One region of the Lysinibacillus sp. C5.1 genome, then DNA from elsewhere that is predicted to be linked to it. Evidence: riboswitches for the same ligand, from Rfam matches in the RefSeq annotation. Region 1 holds a riboswitch; each other region holds the start of a gene.
The links. A riboswitch is a leader RNA that binds a small molecule or an ion and turns the genes downstream of it on or off. The one in region 1 is predicted to bind cobalamin.

Region 1 (8,574 bases):
AGTAGCTGTGCCTTATACAGTAATATGTATAGGGCTTTTTCTACGATTTGCAACGCCTTTGTAGAAATCAATTTAAGTCCATTTTAAATGCCAGAGGAGGGTTTTAAGATAAAAGGATTGCTAGCAGGATTTTTTTATGATATTATTATCTCGAATTAAAGATATTTAATTTCGAGGTAAATAGGAGAGTGCATCTTATGAAGGAAGAAAATCGTTATTTAAAAGCTTTTACGATTATGTTCCGTGCTTATCAATCTGTCCAGGATGCAGCCAAAAAAGATTTGCTTCAATATGATTTAAACCAAACTGAATTTGGGGTACTAGATTTTTTATATCACAATGGCGAACAGCCTATTCAAGTAATTGGTAAGAAAATTTTAGTTGCAAGTAGTAGTATTACGTATGTTATTGATAAGCTGGAGCAAAAAGATTATGTTTGTCGACGAGCTTGTGCTAATGATCGTCGTGTTACGTATGCAGTGTTAACAGATGAGGGACAGGTTTTAATGGATAGAATTTTTCCGCTCCATGAACAGAAGATAAATGAAATTTTTCAAATATTGGACCAGCAGGAGTTGGAAATAATGAATATGGCTTTAAAAAAGGTCGGTCTTAATGCCATTAATAAATAAAAAATTTTACACATATATCTCGATTTCGAGATAAATAGGAGGCTTTTAATTATGAATCATTTAAAAGGGATTCACCATGTAACAGCGATCACAAGTAGTGCTGAAGAAAATTATAAATTTTTCACGTATGTACTCGGAATGCGTCTAGTAAAAAAAACAGTCAATCAGGACGATATACAAACATATCACCTATTTTTTGCAGATGATAAGGGTAGTGCAGGTACAGATATGACATTCTTTGACTTCCCGAACATACCAAAAGGTGTACATGGAACAAATGAGATTTCCAAAACATCATTTCGAGTACCAACGGATGCAGCATTAGTTTATTGGGTAAAGCGCTTTGATCGCTTAAATATCAAACATACAGGCATTAAAGAACAGTTTGGTAAGCAAACCGTATCGTTTGTTGATTTTGACGATCAACAGTATCAACTGATATCTGACGAAAACAATAAAGGTGTTGCCGCAGGTACACCTTGGAAAGATGGTCCAATCCCGCTTGAATATGCCATTACAGGATTAGGGCCAATATTTGTACGTGTTGCGAATTTTACTTATTTTAAAGAAATGTTAGAAAAAGTAATGCTTTTCACAGAAATAGCAGCAGAAGGAGACTTCCATTTATTTGAGGTAGGAGAGGGAGGGAACGGTGCGCAAATCATTGTAGAATATAACACCATCTTACCTGTAGCTCGTCAAGGGTTTGGTACAGTGCACCATGCAGCATTCCGTGTAGCAGATCGAGCTGTTCTAGATGAATGGACAGAACGTTTAGAAAGCTTTGGCTTCAGTACGTCTGGTTACGTTAACCGTCACTTCTTTGAATCGCTCTATGCACGTGTAGCACCTCAAATTTTATTTGAATGGGCGACAGATGGACCTGGCTTTATGGGAGATGAACCTTATGAAACATTGGGAGAAAAATTATCATTACCACCTTTCCTAGAGCCTAAGCGCGCACAAATTGAAGAACTTGTTCGTCCAATTGATACTGTTAGAAGTAAGATACCATTTGAGAAAGAATATGAATAATAACTTTCCCTTGTACAATATGCAAATTGGAAAGTAAATGCTAGTTAGGTCTTTGATTATGACTGTAGACAGTACTACCGAAGCAAAATGAATGACTGGAGGACGTCAGAATGGAGTTTACAAAGTTAATTGATAAACGTCGATCGGCAAATAATTTTATAGAGGGAATTACAATGACGGAGGAGGATATCCGTCCCATTTTAGAAGATGTTAAGCTTGCACCTTCAGCATTCAACTTGCAACACGCGGAATATATTGTTGTGTTAAATCAAGAATTAAAAGAAAAAGTACGTGAGGCTGCATATGGTCAATATAAAGTACATTCAGCGTCCGGTGTTATTTTAGTATTAGGAGATAAAGAAGCTTACAAGCAAACGGCTCATATTAGTCAAGGTATGGTTGATTTAGGTATGATTACAAACTGTGAGCTTGACAATCTTATAGACGATAATACAAAGTTTTACGAAGAACGTGGCGAAGTGTTTATGAAGGAAGATGCAATTCGTAATGCATCACTTTCGGCTATGCTCTTTATGTTAGCAGCTAAAAATCGTGGCTGGGATACATGTCCGATGATTGGCTTTGATCAACAACAAATGCGTGCACTATTCAATGTGCCAGCAACACATGAAATTGTACTAATGATGACAATCGGTAAGGAAAAGGAAAGTAGTAAGGGTTTAAGAGGGTATCGTAAACCTGTTGAAGAGTTTACTACCTATTATTAATGCAGTATAAAATATAAATGCTCAACCAATATTAAAAATAGTAACCACTTAGGAGGAAATATCGTGAAAGTAGTAGCAATCGTAGGTAGTATCCGTAAAGAATCTTATAATATGCAATTAGCAAAGTTTATGCAAAAACGTTATACAGAAAAGTTTGAACTAGAGGTATTAAGCTTACGAGATTTACCAATGTACGATCAAGATATTGAAAATGAAGCACCACAAACTGTCTTAGATTTCAAAGCAAAAGTAAAAGCCGCAGACGCGGTCCTATGGATAACACCAGAATATAACGGAACGGTGCCAGGGGTGATGGTAAACGCTATAGATTGGCTATCACGAGTGGATAAAGTAATGATTGGTAAACCATCCTTTATGATGGGAGCATCTATGGGGAACTTAGGAACGGTTAAAGCGCAATTACATTTACGTGATATTTTATTCTCACCTGGCATTAATTCACCATTGCTAAGTGGTAATGATGTTTATATTGGCGCTGTCCACACAAAATTTGATGAAGAAGGTAATTTAACAGATGAGGGGACTGTCAAATTCCTTGATTCAGTAATTGGAAACTTCTTAGATTGGGTTAAAAATTATATTTAATAAAAAAGAATGCTAATAAGTATACGACATACTTATTAGCATTCTTTTTTTAGAGTTGTTGGCATTGTACGGGCTCTAAAGAGTCATGCTTTTCCAGCAGGAATCGAGGAAAACGTACCTCCTATATCTTTCTAATATAGAGCTCATTCTTATTTGAATTAAGTACTACATAGGGTGAAAAATCAATGAGCATGTAGTTTTTATTTTATACTATTTAATAGAAGTATCTTTCTTCTGCATAAAATCTTCACACTTACACGTTATCATTTTGAAATATAGGTGGTTACAGGATGAAAAAACTTTCACTAAAGCTTGGCATTATCTTTTTTATCACATTGTTTTGCATCGAAACATTTATGATGTTATTTTTGCATCTTTCTTTGACGAATTCGAGAGTTGATGAAGAACTAACAAACTTGCAGACAACGGGTAATTCGCATCGAAAGATATTGGAGCAAAATTTCGAAAAGGAAACGTTATCACATATAGTATTAATGGAATCCCGAGATAATACGGACGTTGTGATTGCAGATCGTGCTGGCAAAATTTTAGCTACTTCTTCGCCGCACCTTGATATAAAAGCATATTTACAGAGGCTTGGAGCAAGTGTACCTTATGATGGTCAGGTGCTAGAGAACAATTGGCAAGATGAAAAGTATATAGCGACCGTTAGTCCAATTCAAAAACAGCAAAAGACCATTGGCTATGTTTTTATGTTCCAAAATACAGATTCTATCCATGCCTTAATGGAGCGATTAAATAAACACTTCCTAATTGTTGGGCTTGTGTCGGGATTGGTGACCATTGTAGTGATTATTGTGTTATCTAGAAAGCTTGCTCGTCCATTAATTGAAATGAAAGAAGCAACACTAAAAATGAGTAAAGGGGATTTTACAGTAGCCCTTTCAACGAATGGTCAAGATGAATTAAGTGATCTTGCGAATGCTATTCAACTATTATCTAATGACTTAAATCATTTACGAGAGGAAAGAAAGGAATTTTTATCGAGTATTGCTCATGAGCTGCGAACACCGATTACATTTATAAAAGGTTATACAGATATTCTTTATAAACGAGATTTATCGGAACGAGATCGTCAAAAGTATTTACGTATTATTATTGAGGAAACGAATCGATTATCAAGGTTAATAAAAGACTTATTTGATTTAGCAAAAATGGATGAAAATGCATTTGTTATAAACAAAGAATGTCTTCATATGGATGACTTTGTGGCAAGTATTGAGGCAAAGTTAAGACCTGCTTTCCATGAAAAACAAATTGACCTTTTTGTGCAATGTGAAGCGGGACTAACTTTATTGGCTGATACAATAAGGTTGGAGCAAATTTTTTTGAATTTGTTAAATAATGCGCTGACTTATTGTTCCTCAGGAGATTCGATTTTCTTACAAGTGGAAAGAAACAATCATTTCGTATCAATTATTATAAAAGATACCGGAAAAGGAATTCCGCAGAAGGATTTACCTTATATTTTTGAACGTTTTTATAGGGTTGATAAATCTCGTACGCGTGCCAATGGCGGTTTAGGATTAGGACTTGCCATTGTAAAGGAGCTCGTTCATGCACATGGAGGGGAAATTACCGTTGTTAGTGAGGAAAACAAAGGGACTACTTTTAAATTATTGTTTAAGGAGTAGGAACAAATGAAAACATTATTATTAATTGACGATGAACCAAGGATGTTAGAGTTACTTACCCTTTATCTTGAACCTTCTTTTCATTGTATTGCTAGGTCGTCTGTAAGAGATGCTTTAGAATATTTAGAAGAACATCATATAGATTTAGTGCTGTTAGATATTATGATGCCTGATATGGATGGCTGGCAAGTATGTCAGGAAATAAGGAAGTTTTGGGACGTACCAGTTATTATGCTTACGGCAAAAGGGGAACAGGCTGATATTATAAAAGGGCTAAATCTTGGAGCTGACGACTATATTTTAAAGCCTTTCGATGAGGAAGAATTGTTAGCGCGTATACAGGCTGTTTTAAGAAGAACAAAGGCTGAAGAAATCGTTATTAATTTCGAAGGGCTACGCTTAAATAAAGAATCTTTTGAGTTATCTTTTCACCAAGAGATGATTTCTTTAACGCCAAAAGAATTTTTGATGTTAGCGTTATTTCTTGATTATCAAAATAAAGTTTTCTCTAGAGAGCATTTAATCAACACTGTATGGGGATATAATGTAGCAATTGAAGACCGAACGATTGATTCACATGTCCGCAATTTACGGGATAAGCTTCGAAAAAGTGGCTTTCCAGTGGATGATTATTTACAGACAGTGTGGGGAATCGGCTATAAATGGCATAAAAGCGGTGACAAAAAGGTTTTAGAATGAGGCTGGGACATAACTAAAAAAATTTAAGGAACAGAGAAAAGGTGTTCATAAATTTTTGCTATATGGAGAACTTATCTTTTCTTGCTTTTGCAATAAATAAAAAATTAGAAGTGTTCACTAGTTGTTGGTAGCGGAAGCGGTGACTCCTGCTCAGAACAGCATACAATGTAAGACGTAACAGACCGCGCGTTAGCGAGGGTTGCGGCTTACTGTGCTGAGCGGAAAGCACCGCCGTAGCGGACAACAACGGCGTAGCAAAAAAAGGTGTTAGATTGACTGCCATCAATCTAACACCTTTTCTCTTTTGTCCCAACCTCATTATTTTGTCGCTAGCTCGCTATCAGTCACCCATTTATGATTTTTCATTTCTTCACCAGTAGTTGTTAAAGCAAAATCGACCATATAGACAGTCGTTTGTACGGCATCATCAATGCGTACAGTCGCATTTTCCATGCCTGTCATATGGGTAGCATCAGTTTTTACTTCTGATCCTGGTGATAAAGGTGCTTCACCTGGGTCGATTAATTCCTCATGAATCACCCATTTATGATTTTCAATTGTCTTACCACCAGTAGTAGGCTCAAATGAAATAATGTATGCTGTCGTATCGTAAGCGCCGACAATTGTCGCTTCGGCTCCTGTCATTCCTGACATATGGCCATCTGTAAGAATAGCCTTACTGCCGACAGGGAACTTTGGATTTTCGGCTGTTTTTAAAGTGGCTGGAACTTCACCAGAGCTTGAATGATTCATCATGGAATGATCCATTTCATCCCCATGCTCCATCTCTTCGCCGTGGTCTGTTTTGTCGCTTTGAGCAGATTCTGACTTCGCTGTATTATCAGCACAAGCTGAAAGTATTAGTAAAGCAATTGCTGCTACTAACATTAGGAGCCGATTTTTATTTAATACCATATGAATTTCCTCCTTCGATTTGGATGTGTCTTTAATGTAGCAAGTAAATGTGCAGAAATGATGGATTTAGTTTGAAATGAGGAAAGATAGATTCCTAAATGAAGGAAATAATAGACTACGATAATGATGTATGATAGAATCGTCATAATTTTAAAATTTCAGATACTAATGGTGTGACGCTTGTAAACACGAGCATCACTTAAAAGGGAAGTCGGTGTAAATCCGACGCTGTCCCGCAACTGTAACGAGGAGTTCTATGATAGTGTAGCCACTGTTTTTAAATGGGAAGGCAATCGTAGATACGATGAATCGAAGCCAGGAGACCTGCCAGTTAGTTCATACCTGTAATGCCCACGAGGATGCAAGCAATTACGGACAATTGATGGATATTTCTCCTAATTTGTTTAGCTAAGGGTATTTCTATGCATGTATGCGTAGAATGCCCTTTTTTATTGCTTCGTCTTTATCATGATTGATAAGGAGTTCATAACCAAATGAATAAAAAATTTATGTTATTTTCTTTGACCCTTTTTCTAGTGCTCATTGCGTCTATGACAGTGGCCATTATGATTGGGTCTGTGTCAGTTACGCCGTTACATGTATGGAAGGTAATTCTTTCGAAAGTGCCATTATTCCCTCATGTTATAGAGGAGGATTGGAGTCGTTCGCAAGAGATTATTATATGGCAAATCCGTGTTCCTCGCGTGATTCTGGCGGCTGTTGTTGGTGCAGGCTTAGCGGTTGCTGGTGCTGCTGTTCAAGCACTAGTCCGTAATTCGATAGCCGATCCGTATATTTTAGGTATTTCTTCGGGAGCAACAGTGGGCGCAACGGCTGTCATTATTTTAGGGGCGTTTTCATTTTTAGGTATCTACGCCCTTTCAGTCTCTGCTTTTTTAGGCTCTTTTATGGCAATTGTCTTAGTATTTTTGTTGTCGCGTGTAGGAGGACGTATTTCGATTTTTCGCCTTTTACTAGCGGGGATGGCGGTGTCCTTTATCTTATCTGCCACTTCGAATTTTATGTTAATGATGTCTAAGGAAGAGGGCGGGATTAAAGCCGTTATGTATTGGATGTTAGGCAGTCTCGCAGGAGCAAAATGGAGTAATTTATTTATTCCAGTCATTGTCTTTTTTATCGTATTTGGGTTGTTGTGGCTATACTATCGAAATCTGAATTTATTACTACTTGGGGAAGAAGCGGCCGTCACGTTAGGGGTAAATCTTCAACAGTTTCGCATACAGCTAATAGTACTCGTATCTTTACTGACAGGTGTGCTCGTTGCAGTAAGTGGGTCCATCGGGTTTGTTGGTTTAATTATTCCGCATATCGTACGCTTGTTAGTTGGCTCTAATTATCAACATGTTATCCCCATAAGTGCATTGTTAGGGGGAATTTTTCTAGTTTGGGCTGATGCGTTAGCGCGTGTATTAATAGCCCCAGAAGAAATGCCGATTGGTATTATTACTGCTTTTTGTGGGGGACCATTTTTCATTTGGCTACTACGTCGAAACAATTATTCATTTGGTGAAGGGGATTAAAGGTGATGACATTAGAAGCAAAGGAAGTATCATTCTCCATTCATGATCAGTGCATATTAGAGAAAGTAAGCATTCAAATAAAAGCAAAGCAGTTTGTTGGGTTGATTGGCCCTAATGGTAGCGGAAAGTCTACACTATTAAAAAATATGTATCGTTTATTAAAGCCAGAAAGCGGTACAGTGTTATTAAATGAGCAAGATATATTTAAGCAATCAAGTAAAGTCATCGCAAAGAAATTAGCAGTTGTCAGTCAAGAAACGCCTGTGTTGTTCGACTTTCAAGTAAAAGATTTAGTGAGTATGGGAAGAACGCCACATAAAAAACTTTTTGAGATGGACAATAAGGAAGACTTTAATATTGTAAAAGAAGCCTTGTCTCAAACAGGTATTGCCCATTTAGAAACACGTAGTTTTAGTTCCCTTTCTGGAGGGGAAAAAAAGAGAGTGATGGTTGCGCGTGCACTTGCACAGCAAGCACAGATACTTATTTTAGATGAGCCGACAAATCATTTAGATATCCACCATCAATTACAACTAATGGATTTAATTCAAACACTGCATTTGACGGTTGTCGCCGCCTTACATGATTTAAATATGGCCGCGATGTACTGCGACTACATTTATGTTTTACAACAAGGTCGTATCGTTCAATATGGTACGCCAGAAGAAGTGTTAACACCTAAGCTGCTGGATGATGTTTTTGGAGTATGCGCCGACATTCAAACACATCCACTAACAGGCAAACCATATTTAACCTATTTAAG
Region 2 (8,574 bases), 1.9 Mb from region 1:
GTTTTTTGAAGCAGCCACAATTGAAACAGTTGAAAAAATTGCGACATTCGTGAAATAAGTTTGTGTAATGCTACTAAACAATGCGATAATAGAGCAAAATGTTTTTTAAAGGATGACAACATGACACAAACTATTGCTTTACAAATTAACAATCAATTTGCAGGACCATTAAAAAAGGGTTATCCGCTTATTTTAAAAGATGCCGTTGATACACGTAAATTACCTTCTGAAGAAGGTGCCTTACTTCGTCTATTAGATATTCATAACCGGTTTATTGGGACTGGCTATTATGGTATCCAAAATAAAGGCATTGGCTGGCTGTTAACAACCGATGCCGATGAAGAAATTGACAAGACCTTTTTTGCAAAAAAAATTAAAAAAGCCGTTCAAAATCGTGAATTATTCTTTAACAATCCTAATACGACTGCTTTTCGTGTCTTTAATGGCGAAGGTGATGGCATCGGTGGTATAACAATTGACTTCTTCGATGGCTATTATATGGTGAGTTGGTATAGTGCCGGCATTTATTCATTTAAAGAGGTCATTTATGAGGCACTTTCAGAAACCGTAAACTATAAAGCGATATATGAGAAAAAGCGTTTTGATAGTAAAGGGCAATATATCGAACAAGACGATTTTGTAATGGGCACGCCTGGTGAGTTTCCACTAATCGTGAAGGAAAATGGCATGAATTACGCTGTCCATTTAAATGATGGTGCTATGACAGGCATTTTCCTCGACCAGCGTGAAGTACGACTTGCTATTCGTGAACGCTATTCAAAAGCTAAAACTGTGTTAAATACATTTTCGTATACAGGTGCGTTTTCTGTAGCAGCAGCTCTAGGTGGAGCTATAAAAACGACAAGTGTCGATGTAGCCAAACGTAGTTTAGCCAAAACAATTGAGCAATTTAGTGTCAATGATATTGACTATGAAGCACAGGATATTAAAGTAATGGATGTATTCCATTATTTCAAATATGCACAACGCCATCAGTTGAAATTTGACCTCGTTGTATTAGATCCTCCTAGCTTTGCTCGAACAAAACAAATTACGTTTTCAACTGCTAAAGACTATCCTAAGCTATTAAAGGATGCAATCGCAATAACTGAAAAAAATGGTATTATTGTGGCTTCTACGAATAATGCAAGCTTTGGTATGAAAAAATTTAAAGGATTTATCGAGCAAGCATTTAATGACACGCATACTCGTTATAAAATTGTGGAGGAATACGGTTTACCAAAGGATTTCCGTGTGCCACGTGAGCATCCTGAATTCAACTACTTAAAAGTTGTTTTTATTCAAAAGCTAAACTAAAAAGTGTGACTTAAGTAAAGTCACTCACAAAGCTAGTAGACAAAGTCGAGTTTTTCAACTTTGTCTACTAGTTTTTCTTAAATCAAGCTTCCATTAAGTTCTTTATCTGACATAGCAAAAGCTTTGACTCAACATCTAAAAGCGAGAGTGAAAGTAAAAGCTTTATTCCCTTTTTATGACTACCAATCCATAAAAAAACAAAAGTGTTAGACCACCTTCCTTCAGTCAACCTAACACTTTTTTTGAGCGTATTGACGCCAAATTTATAATCATTCCCCATTTCGTTATCAACAATTTTTACGCGAATGCGCTGAAAACATATTCAGTAAAAATGGTGCTAGACAGAATCAATTTGTCGATTTTCTAAACTATCGCTTTTTTGCATCGGTTCTACTATTCGCGGTCTTACTGCTTTGTACCATTGTAAGCAAAGCATGAAAATGATCATCGCATCAATTACATCTCCACCATAATACATAACCTTACTTCCGATTTCTGCTTGTGCTATTGGCACACCTTCAGGCGGATGCGCATAAATATATTTTGATAAAATTCCATGTCCGGCCAATGCTATAATTAAAACGATTGCTCTGTAAATAAAGGATTTTCTGTAAGGTACGGGGTCTACATAAAGAATAGAGATTGTAAATACATACCCCGCTAGAAATACATGTAAATGGACAACTACATGTAAGTAACTATTGTCATGCATAAGTGCATATAGGTTAGTCGTGTATAATAACCAAAGCCCTCCGATATTCAGTAAAGTCGCAACTATTGGATGTGTAAGTATACGAAGAGGCCAGCTTTTTAGTATTTTGGTAAGTGCACGTGCTAATGAAGTACTCAAAGTTCTTAGTAAAAGTGTCATAGGCGCTGCCATCACAATAAGCAATGGCGCTAACATGCCTAAAAGTAAATGACTCACCATATGTGCCGTAAAATCCATCGTTGCACGATTTGCTAAAGGCCCAGCAACCGCTATAACCGCTAATACTATCCCTAAAACAAAACATACAATGCGATAAAGGGGCCACGTTTTATAATGACGATTTGAAATAACAATAGCACTAATATACATGATTAATAAAATACTAAATAACAATAAAAAAAATAGTTGTGCATAATCGTGTAGAAAGCCGTCCTGATTCATCTGAGCAATATGATTACTATGTTTAGCGCTCATAAGATGTAGCCTCTTGTATGTGATAAGCGTTTTTAGTACGGATAGTAAGATAAATCCCTATAATGAGTAGTATTGCAGCAAGGATATTCCAAATTAAATCGTATGTTATTACATTTTCTACATACCTTATCTGATGTATCCGCATTAACTTATGTTGAATAATACCATCATATAATTGAAACCCTCCTGCTCCTAAAAATACACCACCTAGCCATCTTGCTAACCTTAGTCCATTTTTGCGACGTAAATCTGCAAATAAAAATAAACCTGCAATTGTCGCAAACCAACTAAATGCGTGGAAAAAACCATCCGATATTAAACCAATATCAGTTGTCGATTTATCGTAAAAATGATGCCAGCGTAATAGTTGATGAAAAAAGGTTTCATCTATAAATGCAACTAATCCTATACCAAAAAGAAACCCTGACCATACATTTTGCTTTGCATAAGGATGTCCATTTTTTAGCATTGAACGATTATTCTCTTCATGGGTTTTTATAATCATTCCTTCTTTCTCTAAGTTTGTGTTATTATTCCCTAATGTCACAGCGATTACACCTTCAATTAAATAGTACAAATGAAGTTAATAATTGGCACTAATAAAAGCCCCTAAAATCTTCAATCTTTAGGGACCTATCACTTCATTCTTATAATTTTTAGTGTGGGCAATGTGAACGAAATCATTCACAAAATTTTCGCAGTGCCGCACTCAATTCTTCACTAACCATTAGTACACCATGAGCAGTGATCATTACATGAGGCTTTAATGCTGCTAACTTTTGGCATGCCATCAAGCAATACAAATTCTTTCTTATGCGGATTCCCGTATAGCACTAGATTGACAAAACTGTATACATATATACCTTATCTAATACTTCTAGTAACAGTTACATTCAGTCAAAAATAGTTTGTCAAAATCTTTAATTATGTCTATGCATTATTTAAAGTATAGAATGACAATAAAAAGACAAAATATAAGTTCGTAGTGTTTCACTACTTATAGGGCTGCTGAGAGAAATCAAAGCAGCTTTTTGTTATTTTTCCCTATATTTTAAGTCATCAATTTTTCCATAATAGCCCAAACTTTATTGTACGATGAATGGGGTTGCTTTTTCTCATTTTGAATCCCGCGTCTTACTAAACGAAATCCTCTTGCTTCAAGATCTGCAATAGCAACATCTAACTCTTTATTATTTTTGCGCTGTATTGGCGGTAATCGAAACACACCATTTTGTGCTGATAAACGATTAAACATTTCTACATCCCCTTAAAATGTAATCGACTTAGCGTGAGCACATGACATATGATTTATTCAACTAAACTGCCGGTATATATGTCCAATTTAAGAAAAAGAAAAAGTGTTAAATTGACATTAGTCAATCTAACACTTGAGTACAAGTTGCTTCCCGTTCTTCGCTCCATAGGGTCTATCTATCATTTTGGATAACGATACTGTCATCGTACATAAACAACGAAAAGGATAACTTTACTTTATTTTACATTATGCATTATTTGCCAATATTCAGCAGTATTCGTTCTGCGATAAAATTTATAGAACGGCTCATTTGGCCGTGCATGTTGTTGATATACCCCAATTATACGCTGTAAAAAGCTGGCTATTTCTTGCGCGGAAACGCCTTTAGCAAATAGTGTACCCGCCTGTGCTTTTGCCCCCATTGGAATAGCACCTAAATAAACATCGAAGCTATCTTTTTGATAGACAAGTCCAATATCATCATAGACGGCATTATAGCAAGCGGACGCACAGCCATTGACATTTAAACGCAGTCTGGAAGGCACCGTTTGTCCCTGCAACTCAATGTATAATTGTTCTGTTATCTCCGCCGCTTCCATCCTCTCTCCATCACAAAAATCACAAGCCTTGAACGCAACGATGGAGCCTGATGGTGTCATATATAAGCCCGCTTCTTGCAGTTCACTTATAACGTCTTGAACTGTTTGCGTAGGGATAGACAACAATAGATTATAGTATGCTGAATATTTAATGGCCCCACTGTCCCCTACGACTTCTGCAATTTTTTGAAATTGCGCGGGTGTATAATGTTTATTGATAATACCAGGACTTACTGCTAGACGAGTAAATTGACCATCTATATTTAATTTTTCAAATGTACATTCTGGTATATTTGAACGAAATGCATTCATTTTTTATTCTCCTTAAAAAAAGCTAGCATATAGCTAGCTCTCTGAAGTTATTAAAAATTTTCTGGATAGAATCCTTTAGCCAAAATGTTGATAGCCTCTGCCGCACGAACCCCTTCTGAAGCAGCTGAAAGTGGTAATATGACAAAACGCTCATTGTGCACAGCATCTGTTTCCTTTAATGCAGGATCATTTTTCAGGAAATGTATTTTGTCTTCAGCACTTTGAGAACCATAATCAATCACGACAATTACTTCCGGATTGCGTTCTACTGTTTCTTCTTTTGAGACAGTTGTCCATCCAGATTCAACTTCACCAAAAATGTTTTTACCACCAGCGACAGTGACAAGCTCATTCATAAAATTTTGAGCAGCAGTAAAGACTTCCTTATCTCCACTATCATAGACAAGCACACGTAGCTCCTTTTCCCCTTGCGGTAACTTTGCACGTACTGCATCAACTTCTTTTGTCATTTGATCGACTAATGCTTCTCCTCGATCTTCAACACGGAAAATTTTTGCGATATTGCGAATATCCCTAAAAATATCATCTAGCGTTGGTTTCGTTATACTTGAAGATTGATGTAAATATGTGTGGATACCAAGTGTCTCTAATTCTTCTGGTGTACCAACACCCTTTTCACTAAAGCCACTTTTCCATCCAGCGTATAAAAAATCGGCTTCACTATCTATCACTTGTTCTTTTGTTGGATACTGCTCTGCTATTACTGGTACTTTTTCGTAGGCAGCTTGTAAAGGTTCATAAATTTTATCATCCAAATAGGCTGTACCAACCATTGAATCTTCTAAGCCTAAAGCTAACATAATTTCCGTTACATGCTGATTTAAACTAATCGCCTTTTTAGGTGCTTCTGTATAAACTTGTGTAGTACCATTATTGTCAATGGTTACTTCTGTCGTCTCGCTTTGAGCAGGCTCGATATGCTCACTTTGTGCAGCACTTTGCGAATTGTCTTTCGCACTACAAGCGCCTAAAATGCTTATAATCGCAATGGCAACAACTAGCCACATGCCTTTCCATTTGTTCATGGTTCCATTTCTCCTTTAGTTATGTATTTGGATTTGTATAGGAAGAAATCAATGATTTCCTTGCTACTAGCACATAAAAAAAACCCCTTGTTTCCAAGAGGGTGTCATAGTGATAAATACATTGGGTATTTAAACAATCACTATCACCATCCTCGTGGTGTTAAGTAAAAAATACATATTGGCAGGTATCCTGGCTTAGGTTCATCGCTTATACGTCTTCCCATAGTTCAACTACAGTGACTATTGTATAAACTCCCCATTTACAGTTGCGGGACAGCATCGGAATTTCACCGATTTCCCTTTTAAGCAAATGACTAAAGCCATTTGCACCAATATATAGCAGTTTTTAGTTATAAAAATAGACTAGCAGAAGGTATTTTTGATTTCAATCGCACAAAAAAATCCATAAATGATACTTGTTAATAAACTATCACTATTTAAACACGAATGCGAACTATTTGTCACGAAATGTTTGAGCGATCATTCTGGTACAATGAGAAGAGACTACATTAGAAATGAGGATTTTTATGTATAAAACGATTGGTGTGCTCGCACATGTCGATGCAGGAAAAACAACTTTTTGTGAGCAATTATTATTTCACACAAATAGTATCCAATCTCGTGGAAGAGTCGATCATCAAGATACATTTTTAGATAATCATGCAATTGAACAAGCCCGAGGAATTACCATTTTTGCGGAACAAGGACGGATGCAAATAGAAAATGATACATATACGCTGATTGACACACCCGGGCATGTAGACTTTTCACCTGAGATGGAGCGTGCTATACGTGTAATGGATTATGCCATCATTATTGTCAGTGCAGTAGAGGGTGTACAAGGTCATACAGAAACGGTTTGGCAATTGCTCCGTCAATACCATATACCAACCTTTTTCTTTATAAATAAAATCGACCGCGAAGGGGCAGATATCAATGCGGTGATGAACCAATTACAAAAAGACTGTTCCGACAACATCCTATTAATCGATTCCCCATTACGCAAAGATTTTATACAAAGCTATATTGCAGAGTGGCTAGCCGAGCGCGATGAACAACTACTCGAGGCCTTTTTAACAGATACACTCGATGCCTCAACGTGCCTGTCACAATTACAAAAGATGATTAACGAAGAGCGAGCATTTCCCTGCTTTGTTGGTGCTGCTTTAAAAGATATTGGGATCAAGGAATTTGTATCACAGCTTCCTCTCCTGACAGAGACACACTTCGACCATCAAGCACCCTTTCAAGGGGAAGTATTTAAAATTCGCCATGATGGCACACAACGCTTAACTTTTATAAAAGCTTTACAAGGAACATTGCATACTCGTGATGACTTTGCATTTGGCGATGTTACCGAAAAAATAACTGAAATTAGGCTGTATAATGGGCGTCGTTTTCAGACAACCCAAGCCGTACAAGCAGGAGACATTTTTGCAGTGAAAGGGCTTAGCCTGGCGAAGATAGGAGACATTTTAGGAAGTACACTACTCCCAAAACCTTATGAACTTGTGCCTACATTACAAGCAAAAGTACTGTATGAAGGGCAACAGCATATAAAGGAAATTTTACAGATTTTTCGTTTACTGGAAGCCGAGGAGCCATCGTTACGCGTCGTTTGGCAAGAAAAATTCCAAGAAATTCATGTACATATTATGGGTGTCATACAACTTGAAGTACTTGCTGAAGTATTAAAAAATCGTTTTTCACTTGTTATTACCTTTGATAAACCTCAAATTTTGTATATGGAAACTATTGCAACGACTGTAACAGGCTACGGACATTTCGAACCGCTCAAGCATTATGCCGAGGTACACTTATTCATGGAGCCGAACATCCGCGGAACTGGGAATACGTTTGTTAATGCCTGTCATGCTGATGATTTATCAGTAGGTCACCAACGCCTTATCGAAAAACATTTATTTGAACGCGAGCATCACGGTTTATTAACTGGTTCTCCTGTTACTGATATTCGCTTTACACTGTTGACAGGACGAGCTCATATCAAGCATACCGAAGGAGGAGATTTTCGGGAAGCTACTTTCCGTGCATTAAGACAAGGGCTAGAACAAGCCGAAAATATCTTACTTGAGCCCTATTACCGCTTCAAAATGAAAGCATCCAATGATTTTATCGGCAGAATGATGAACGATATCCAACAAGCAGACGGTACTTTTGACTCACCGATCTTGTCAGAGGAGCAAGTCATTTTAACAGGACGTGTACCAGTTGCAACATTTATGCACTATAGTACTACTTTTGCTACTTACACAAACGGCAAAGGCTCTTTATCTTTACAATTCGATGGCTATGATATATGTCATAATAGCGAGGCAATAATCGAACAAATTAATTATAATAAACAGGCTGATCCTGACTATACGTCGTCAAGTATTTTTTGTGCAAAAGGAAAAGGCTATGCAGTTCCATGGTATGAGGCAAAAGCAGCCATGCATTGTCTATAAAATAAAAAGGCATCGAAATTTCTCGATGCCTTTCAGAAAAAAATCGAATATTGCATAGTATGCATATCGATACAGATATAAAAATTTACAACGCTTTTTTCGTTTTCCTTTTCAAAGAATTCGCTGACTCCACAATCACATACCCATGATGATTTGAGAAATCCACAAGAACCGACCCAGGTTTACTTTTTAAAATCTGTAATTGCTCAATGCGTTGCAGCAACAATTGATGACCATTGCCACGCGGATGCCAATTTAAATGATAATCATTTAATTCTTTTACACTTTGTAAAAACTGAGCATATTCACCCTCTACATAGTCTATTAAATGTTGTATTTTACTATAATCTTGATTTTCCTGAATTGATAACGATAAGTCTTGCAAATACGTTTG
Region 3 (8,574 bases), 160 kb from region 1:
TAGATATGCCAATGTTTAAGGTAATCTTTTCACATGGGGAAATTACATAATATTTACCATTTTAAGACAAAAATAATCGTGAAGCTAGTGCCTATAACTTGTTGTCAAACTTAATTTTTTCTAATAATGCCTGACAGCCCTCTAATACTAGATCATAAGTTTCCTGAAAATCACCTGTATAGTATGGATCAGGTACATCCATTTGATGGTCCGTTAAATCTAAAAAACGAAAAATCTTCGGTGAATCTGGATTACCTAGCATCGTAAAAATATTACGAACATTATTTTCATCCATCCCTACAATATAATCAAATTGATCAAAATCATGTTTTTGTAGCTGTCTTCCTTGCATTCCCTTTGTCGCTATACCATATTCTCGTAACTTGTCTTGTGTTCCACGGTGGGGTGGCTCACCGATATGCCATGAGCTTGTTGCAGCGGAATCTACGTCGATTTTGTCGGTCAACTGTGCTTTTTCTATTAAATCTCGCATGACTGCCTCAGCCATTGGTGAGCGACAAATATTTCCTAGGCAAACGAATAGTACATGTATCATAAATTCAATTACCCCTTGTCGTAATTGCGTCCAAATTTTTTTCGAGCATGCTCGAAAACCTCCTCCAAAAAATCTATGACATCCGCCAGGGCTCTTAACTTGATTCGACTTGACCTTAGCTAAATCGAGTTAAGAGCCTCCTACGACAAAGCACCCAAAATCAACGAGATTCTGAGTGCTTACTGTATTATTTTTTATCTGCTGCAATGCGTTTATTCAATTCTTCTGTTAAAGCAATTAACTCATGCTCAAGATGGTGTGTAAATTCCTCACGACCTTCTTTTCCTTTCCCTGTCACATAAAACGGCTCTCCATAGATAAGATAACCCTTTCCTCGTTTAAAGACATCGCCAGCATTTCGCGCTCCAACGTAAGCGGCTGGAACGATTTGAGTTTTGGACAGTTGTGCTATGGTGATAGCACCCTGCTTTAAATCTGTTCCTTCTGAATTACGAGTACCTGATGGGAAAATCCCAACAATTTTTCCCTCTTTCAGCAACTGTGAGGGAATTTTGATTACACTTGGCCCGGGATTATCACGATCAACAGGAAAGGCATTTAAATGATTAATAAGCCATCCTAGCCCTTTGATATCAAACAATTGCTTTTTCGCCATAAAGTGAATTTTACGAGGCATGACCGCAACACCTAAATTTAATATATCCACATAGCCTGTATGTGTACACGCAATAATAAACCCACCTTCCTTTGGTAAGTTATGCGCATCATATACACGAGCCTTTGAACCTGTTAATTTTAATATTAATTTGACAAGATTTGCCGTAAATTTATACACTGTTTTATTCCTACCTTATTCAATAGTTATTACTATTGTAATCGAAAAGTGCTGTATACCGCAATTGTCCAAGTCAAATCGCTCTAATTTAGACCTGACCGATTAAGATATCAACATCAATCGTTATTTCACTGACGTCCACTGCTGTTTGCTGTGCTTTATGCCAGCCCATTGGCGTCATTTCAAGCAATGCTGGTACAAGCATTGCAGCAAGTGGAACCGTATAAGTAATGCGTTCTACTGTAGCCTTTGTAAAACATTCACGAAAGCGTTCGACCGTTTGCTCATTGGAGTACGTTTCTTTAGTCGAATCAGCGTAAAGCTGCGCTCGTAATTGTTGCAAATAACCACTTTGCGGAACCACTTTTACAACGCATCCTCCAGTTGTAAGTAGCCGTTTAAATTCTTCATAATTTGCTGGGGACAAAATATTTAATATGACATCGAAGCTATGCTTAGCAAAGGGACTTTTCGCTAAATCTCCTACACACCAAATTTGCTCTGGGTAATGGCGAGCAGCAGCAAGGATTCCCTCTTTTGCAATATCAATGCCTACACCGATACTATCTCTTTCAGACAGTATGCGAGCTAAATGCGAACCCTCTCCACAGCCGGTATCCAGCACCGTTTTTGCTTGTCCTATTAATTCTGCTATTTTCTCCTCTAGAGGATCGTACACCCCACTATCAATTATCTTTTTGCGGGATTCAAAAAGATCCTTGCTATATTTAGAGGTTGCTCCATGCGTTAGCATATTGACATAGCCTTGCTTGGCGATATCAAAAGAATGGTTTGCTGTACATGTCAACCTCCCTTGCTCATACACTTGCATGGACTCCTGACAAATTGGACAAGCAAATAGCTCAATATTTGCATTTATTAATGCCGCTCCTGCAGCTCGTTTAGAAATGGCCCCCACTATATTTCCCTCCTTTTTTCTGTTGGCGAAACAATGGCAAAACGCTCCCATTTTCTACTTTTCCACCTAAAGTATACGATAATAGCACGCATCCATTCATCTGCTGAAATAGCTAACCAAATTCCTACTAATCCCCAATCTAAAACAAATACAAATAAGTAGCCAAGTGGCAAACTCATACATACCATTGATAAAAATCCGATTTTAACAGGAAACCTTGCATCACCTGAAGCACGTAATGAATTAATAACGACGATATTCATTGTACGACCTGTTTCTAACAATATACTTAACGCTAAAACAGATCCGCCGATTGCGATAATCTCTGGATTATCTGTAAATAGGCTCATGAACTGCGTACGGAAAATTGTAACAACACTCACCATAAGTATCGTGAAAATAAAAGCTGAGCGCACGCTTACCCATAATTGATGATAGGCCTCATCTTTTTTACCTGCCCCCACATATCGACCTATAATAATCGCCGTCCCTGTACCGATTGCAACTGCAAATAAGTATGTAAACATTGAAATATTCATGGCATATTGCCTTGCTGCAAGCGTCTCAGCACCTATATAGGTTGCGTAATAAAGGAAGACAATTTGGCAAAATTGGTAGAGCACTTGCTCAAAAGCAGATGGTAAACCGATATTTAAAATTTTTCGGACATATTCTTTTGAATAGGTGAAATAGTATTCTATCTTCACACGGATCTCCATCACCTGATACAACAGCCACGAAAAAACAAGTACCGCCAGTCCCCTGCTAATAATGGAGGAAATCGCAGCGCCCTTAACACCTAATTCCGGCAGTCCAAAATTTCCAAAGATTAATCCGTAATTTAAGAAGACATGAATAACATTCATTCCAAGCGAAACGTACATGGTCTGTTTCGTCCAACCATGGACACGAATAATGGCTGCTAACGCATTAATAATAGCCTGTAAAAAAATAAAACTACCTATAATGATTAAATAGCTTTGCGCATATTGCAAAACATCGCCCTTTAAATTCATCATCGTCATTAAATGGCTTGAGCCGAAGAAAAAAATTATACTCATAATAAGCCCAACAATTACGTTCATCGTAACGGCTAATGCCGAAATTTTTGTAGCCTCTAAATAGCGTTTTGAACCTAAATATTGCGATACAACAATGGCAGCACCATTGCCCACCACTTCAAGTATTAATATCGCAATATGAATATATTGATTGGCAGCACCAACACCTGAAACTGCATTATCCGACAAAGCACTTAACATCAATGTATCGGCTAATCCCATTAACATAAATAAAAAAACTTCCAAAAAGATCGGCCATGTTAAATGAAATAAACTAAACTGGTCGGTCGAATGTTTCTCTCTCATCGCATGTCCCAACTACTTCACTTCTCTCTATCCATTACATAAAAATCTATTGTATCTTATCACAGATTGGCTTGTTGTATAGGATAGGTAATACAAAAATAATTGAATAGCTACAAAAAAATCCCTCTCACTGCATGGCGTGAAAGGGTGTCTTATTAACATAAGCAATATTCTTGTAATTGCTGTCGTTTTTCTGTTGTTAAGCCAAATTCTTGCTCTAAAAATACGTTTTTTGAACCGTATTTACTATCCATAGCATCAAAGGCGGCTTGCAAATAATCCTCGCGAGCTGACATTAGTGCGTGAAACTGCTGTAATTCATAATCATTAAAAGTATCTTGGATTGCCTGTGCCATGCGCTCTACCATTGGGCGTAAGTAAATATTTGTTTCTAAATAGTCTTGCATAATGGTTTCCTCTGGCACATCTAATGCTAGCAAAATAAGAGCTCCTCCAATACCTGTTCGATCTTTGCCTACTGCACAATGATGAACTAGACCTAGATTATCTGGATTTTGGATTGTTGCCATTAATTTTTTAAATGATACATTGTTAAATGGCATTTGTGCATAAAAATCTCGAAACATCTCAGGACTTACAACTTTATAAAAATTGTGACCACCAGTATTTGTTGGCATCTCAAACGCATGATTTCCCTTTGCAGGAATTTGAATATACTTTGCATCCTTGAATGTTGGATTAGGGTTATTTCGTGCCTCGTGTTCATCTCGGTAATCAAAAATTGTTTTTACCCCTAATGTTTCAAAGCGCACCTTATCCGCTTGTGTCATCTTACCAAGTGCAGCTGAACGATATAGTAAGCCATTCTTTACGATACGACCATCCCTCGTCTTATAGCCACCCATGTCGCGGAAATTCAAGACTGCCTCAAACGGAATAACTTTCATGTCAAACTGTGTCATCCACTACGCCTCCCTTATGTTAGCAATCATTTCTACTTCTATTTTATAGAACAAACAAAGATAATACCAATTATCCAATGCCTTATTTATTCAACTATATTTATTTTAAAACATGAATCACGCTATTGTCCGCTAAGGCAAATGCTTTCTACAAAGGAAGAAATGCCAGCAGGCAACAACGGCATAGCAAAAACAAATAATGGAAAAAAGAGAAAAAGTGTTAGATTGATGACAGTCAATCTAACACTTTTTTGCTGCGCCAGTATTGTCCGCTTCGGCGGTGCTTTCTGCGGGCACACCGTAAGCCGCAACCCTCGCTACGCGCGGTCTGTTGCATCTAACATAATGTGCTTTTCCCGCTAGAGTCACCACCTCCGCTACCAACAACTAGGGAACCCTTCTAATTTATTATTCATTGCAAAAGAAATAATAGTAAATATGTTCTATATATTTTCTTAGCAAAAATTTATCAAAACCAATGTATCTCTATTTAGAATTTTAGGGTTATGTCCCAGCCTCTTTTCTCTTTTGCCTAAGCTATTATGAAAGGTTTTTACCGTTTATCCTTATTTAAATAACTCAGGATATACAGCTTTTGCAACCATCTCAACAGCTTCCCCGATACGAGGTCCTGGACGATTTGAAATATCTGTATCAATAGCATTTACTGCTTTATCTTCAATAGCTGTAATCGTATTCCATCCATCACGTCCTAGAATTTCCCCTACTGGGTCTTTTACATAGTTGACAGTTGTTAAAATAACTTGAGGATTTTTCGCAATAACATCTTCCTCTGCAACCTTTACCCATCCTGTTTGGTCACCAAATACATTGTTGACATTTGCAGCATTTAAAATTTCCTGTTGGAAAGTACCAGCTGCTGTTGTATAAATATCAGGTTTTGGGCTAATTTCTAAGTAAACATTTTTTGGTGTTTCTACACTTTTTACTTTTGCTTGAACATCAGCAATTTTCGCTTTAATCTCTTTGTTTAATTGCTCACCTTTATCTTGTACACCCATCACTTCAGCAAGTTGTTGAATATCTCCATAAACATCTTCAAATGATGCAGCTGATTGAATAACAAATACTTTTACACCTGCATCTTCAAGACCTTTTAGTGCATCTAGTGTCTCTTCATTTCCTGTAGAGTACGCAATGACAACATCTGGCTTTAAGGCTACAATTCGTTCGCTATTAAATGTCACTGAATCTGACACACGTTCGATGTTTTTTGCTTCTTCTGGGTACGTATCATATTCTGTAGCTCCGACAACTTTATCGCCAACACCTAGTGCAAATAAAATTTCTGTGTTACTTGGTTGTAATGACACAACAGTTTTCGGTACTGCATCAAATGCTACTTCTACAGCGCGATCATCCTTAACTTTATAGCCACTTTGCTCAACTTGTTGGTCTGATTTAGATGTATCGTCATTTTTCGCTTTATCTGCTGTGCCGCATCCTGTCAATACAAGCGCAAGCATTAACACAGTAAGCCATTGGAATTTTAATAGTTTTTTCACTTTATTCATTCTCCTTCTTTTTCTTCATTGGATATGATTTACTAATAAACGGGATTTCAGCGATTCCAGCCTGTTGATTCATGTAAACAGCCATAACAAAAAATACATTAGCTAGTAATCCTAAGTAGTCGAAAAGAATGTCCGGTACTTCCCTTTCCTCTGACACTTTGTGTAGCACACGGTACGATTTTTTTGCCTCACTCCGACATAAGTGAAGCGCAGTTGCAGCCCCCGTGCCTTGTGGCAAAACAAAATTTTGAATTTGTTCCTTTACATGTCCTACATAAAAATCATAACGATCACTGAGCCATGATAAATCTTCTTCCGTTACCGCTAGTTTGCCGCGTACCGAGCCATTGACATGATATGCCATTGGCAAAATAGTCAATAAATCTGCCCCAACTACTTCAACTTCTTCGGCTTTTACAGCAGCCAATGCTACACCGATATGCGTTGTTAAACTATCTGTACGGATTTCAAAATCAACTGTAGATATTTTTTCACGCATGAACGGGTAACAAGAATAACGCGCATCTTTTTTCATCTGTAACCCCTTCTTTCTTTCATGAACAGATTTTGCTTAAAAGGTGCATAAAAAAACGTCGCTCCCTAGGGAACGACGAAAATAGCATATATAGTGTTATCTGACGAAGACAGCTAATGTATTTGCCGTATATCCTCCTAGCTTCCGAAGAGTTTTTATACATTAAATAACGGTCGGTCTCCTGGCTCGTACAGTTTGCTACCTTTATTTCGTAGCGCTCATAAAGCCTTCCCATCCTGTTGTCTTTGGACAGTGGCATGTATTATGATTTTTGTACTTACAGTTGCGGAAACAGCTTCGGTCTTACACCGAATTCCCGATTATGCTAAATTAGCACCATTATTCTGCAAGAATTATTCACTTGAATAGCAGTTTATCATATATGGATTTAAAAAAATAGTTATGAAATTGAAGCATAATCGAATATATCCACACACTACTTAGCACTATTTCTACATCATGACCAGCTATTCGTTATTCTTTCCTAATAATTCTGACTAAAAGAGCTAGCTATAAAATTTTTTCAATTGCTTGCTCAATATCTAGTTGGGAATCGGTTGGTTCGAAGCGTTCCACTATATTACCTTGATTATCTACTAAAAATTTCGTAAAGTTCCAACGAATATTACGCCCATCTAAAAAGCTAGGAGCAATTTGGATAATTGATTCTGCTAACATCTTTTCCTGCATATTGGCTTTGCCGAATTCACGAAAATCTACTTCGTGCTTTAAATAATTGAATAATGGATGTGTCCCTTCGCCATTTACCTGAACTATTTCAAAGATTGGGAACGTTACCCCGTAGTTAATTTGACAAAGTTTAATCGTCTTTGCTCCATCTTCTGGGTTTTGTTCTCCAAATTGATTACAAGGGAAACCAAGCACAACGAAATTATTCTCGCCATATTTATCATACATTTTCTGTAAATCTTCGAATTGATATGTAAAATCACATTGGTTAGCTGTGTTGACAATTAGCATCGTCTTTCCACGATATGTTTCCATTGATAAAATTTCACCGTTTGGCTTCTTTACTAAATAATTATAAATACCCATTATCTCGACCCTTTCTAGTTACTATTTTTTATATAGAATGACCAACTATAACCCCTCACCCTGTATATTGCGTGAATAATTATGTTGCTTATTCCTCAACAAATGGTTTTGTCGCTTTTTAGAAATTTAGTAACTATTGCATACTAAATTCCATATAAGTAAATAAGACCTATATTTATATGAATCAAAAATACTGTTTTTTTCATTATAACAATAACTTTTCTTTCTTCAAAATAACTCGCTCACCATAAAAATAGCCATCTCGCTATGTTAACGGATGGCTGTTTTATATTTCTTTTTACATTTTGTATCTTGCTCTTCTTCAATTAACCTCATCGCAATATCCAATAGTTTATGATCATTAGTAGCATCAAATAACTTCTTAAAAGAGACAATTATATCATAACGAATAAGTGTTGGTTGTTTTTCATCCATACAAGTTTGGAACCTTTTCGCTAAATAAGAAACAATTAAATCTCTTTGAACCTGTCCAGCAAGCCCAATTTGCCAGATTGCTTGTAATGCCTGTCTTGCTGTTACTTTACTTTCATCATACGTCACTGCCCAGATTTTTAGAAAATCATCAAGAACACGCTCTTCTGGATCACTCTTTGCTGCTAATGCACATAAAAACTGTGCAGCACGCGCACGCGCATGTCCATTATTATATGTAAGGGCTTTAACAAGTTGTTCCCAAACTGCATATGTCCAATCAACTGGTTCTTGCACAATCTTCATCAATTTTCTATAAGACTCGTATTCAATTTCACGGTCACGCTCTGTTAAATTACTAAAAAGCTCTAAAATCTCTTTTTCCATGATTTATCCCTACCTTCATTACTTTCAGAACGTTTTTAAATTTTAATTTTATTGTGTTACACTGTACT

Region 2: it holds a riboswitch for cobalamin, as region 1 does, so the genes downstream of both, I5435_RS10805 (ABC transporter substrate-binding protein) here and I5435_RS20470 (FecCD family ABC transporter permease) in region 1, are expected to answer to the same signal.
Region 3: it holds a riboswitch for cobalamin, as region 1 does, so the genes downstream of both, I5435_RS21250 (hypothetical protein) here and I5435_RS20470 (FecCD family ABC transporter permease) in region 1, are expected to answer to the same signal.

What each region holds. Positions count from the first base shown of each region.
Region 1 covers NZ_CP066226.1:4,166,732-4,175,305, reverse strand. The annotation lists gene I5435_RS20510 (YusW family protein) at 1-2, shown strand, start outside; gene I5435_RS20505 (MarR family winged helix-turn-helix transcriptional regulator) at 198-632, shown strand; gene I5435_RS20500 (ring-cleaving dioxygenase) at 684-1,667, shown strand; gene I5435_RS20495 (nitroreductase family protein) at 1,778-2,395, shown strand; gene I5435_RS20490 (NADPH-dependent FMN reductase) at 2,459-3,001, shown strand; gene I5435_RS20485 (sensor histidine kinase) at 3,292-4,656, shown strand; gene I5435_RS20480 (response regulator transcription factor) at 4,663-5,355, shown strand; gene I5435_RS20475 (YdhK family protein) at 5,674-6,270, opposite strand; cobalamin riboswitch at 6,423-6,616, shown strand; gene I5435_RS20470 (FecCD family ABC transporter permease) at 6,765-7,811, shown strand; gene I5435_RS20465 (ABC transporter ATP-binding protein) at 7,817-8,574, shown strand, end outside.
Region 2 covers NZ_CP066226.1:2,235,795-2,244,368, reverse strand. The annotation lists gene I5435_RS10835 (alpha/beta hydrolase) at 1-58, shown strand, start outside; gene I5435_RS10830 (class I SAM-dependent rRNA methyltransferase) at 121-1,317, shown strand; gene I5435_RS10825 (cytochrome c oxidase assembly protein) at 1,655-2,470, opposite strand; gene I5435_RS10820 (DUF2243 domain-containing protein) at 2,493-3,008, opposite strand; gene I5435_RS10815 (hypothetical protein) at 3,555-3,758, opposite strand; gene I5435_RS10810 (precorrin-3B methylase) at 3,995-4,669, opposite strand; gene I5435_RS10805 (ABC transporter substrate-binding protein) at 4,720-5,715, opposite strand; cobalamin riboswitch at 5,879-6,064, opposite strand; gene I5435_RS10800 (GTP-binding protein) at 6,243-8,180, shown strand; gene I5435_RS10795 (hypothetical protein) at 8,266-8,574, opposite strand, start outside.
Region 3 covers NZ_CP066226.1:4,322,297-4,330,870, forward strand. The annotation lists gene I5435_RS21220 (low molecular weight protein-tyrosine-phosphatase) at 92-556, opposite strand; gene I5435_RS21225 (lysophospholipid acyltransferase family protein) at 744-1,352, opposite strand; gene I5435_RS21230 (putative RNA methyltransferase) at 1,441-2,271, opposite strand; gene I5435_RS21235 (MATE family efflux transporter) at 2,271-3,638, opposite strand; gene I5435_RS21240 (tyrosine-protein phosphatase) at 3,794-4,561, opposite strand; gene I5435_RS21245 (ABC transporter substrate-binding protein) at 5,128-6,087, opposite strand; gene I5435_RS21250 (hypothetical protein) at 6,089-6,631, opposite strand; cobalamin riboswitch at 6,786-6,987, opposite strand; gene I5435_RS21255 (glutathione peroxidase) at 7,142-7,687, opposite strand; gene I5435_RS21260 (hypothetical protein) at 7,958-8,506, opposite strand.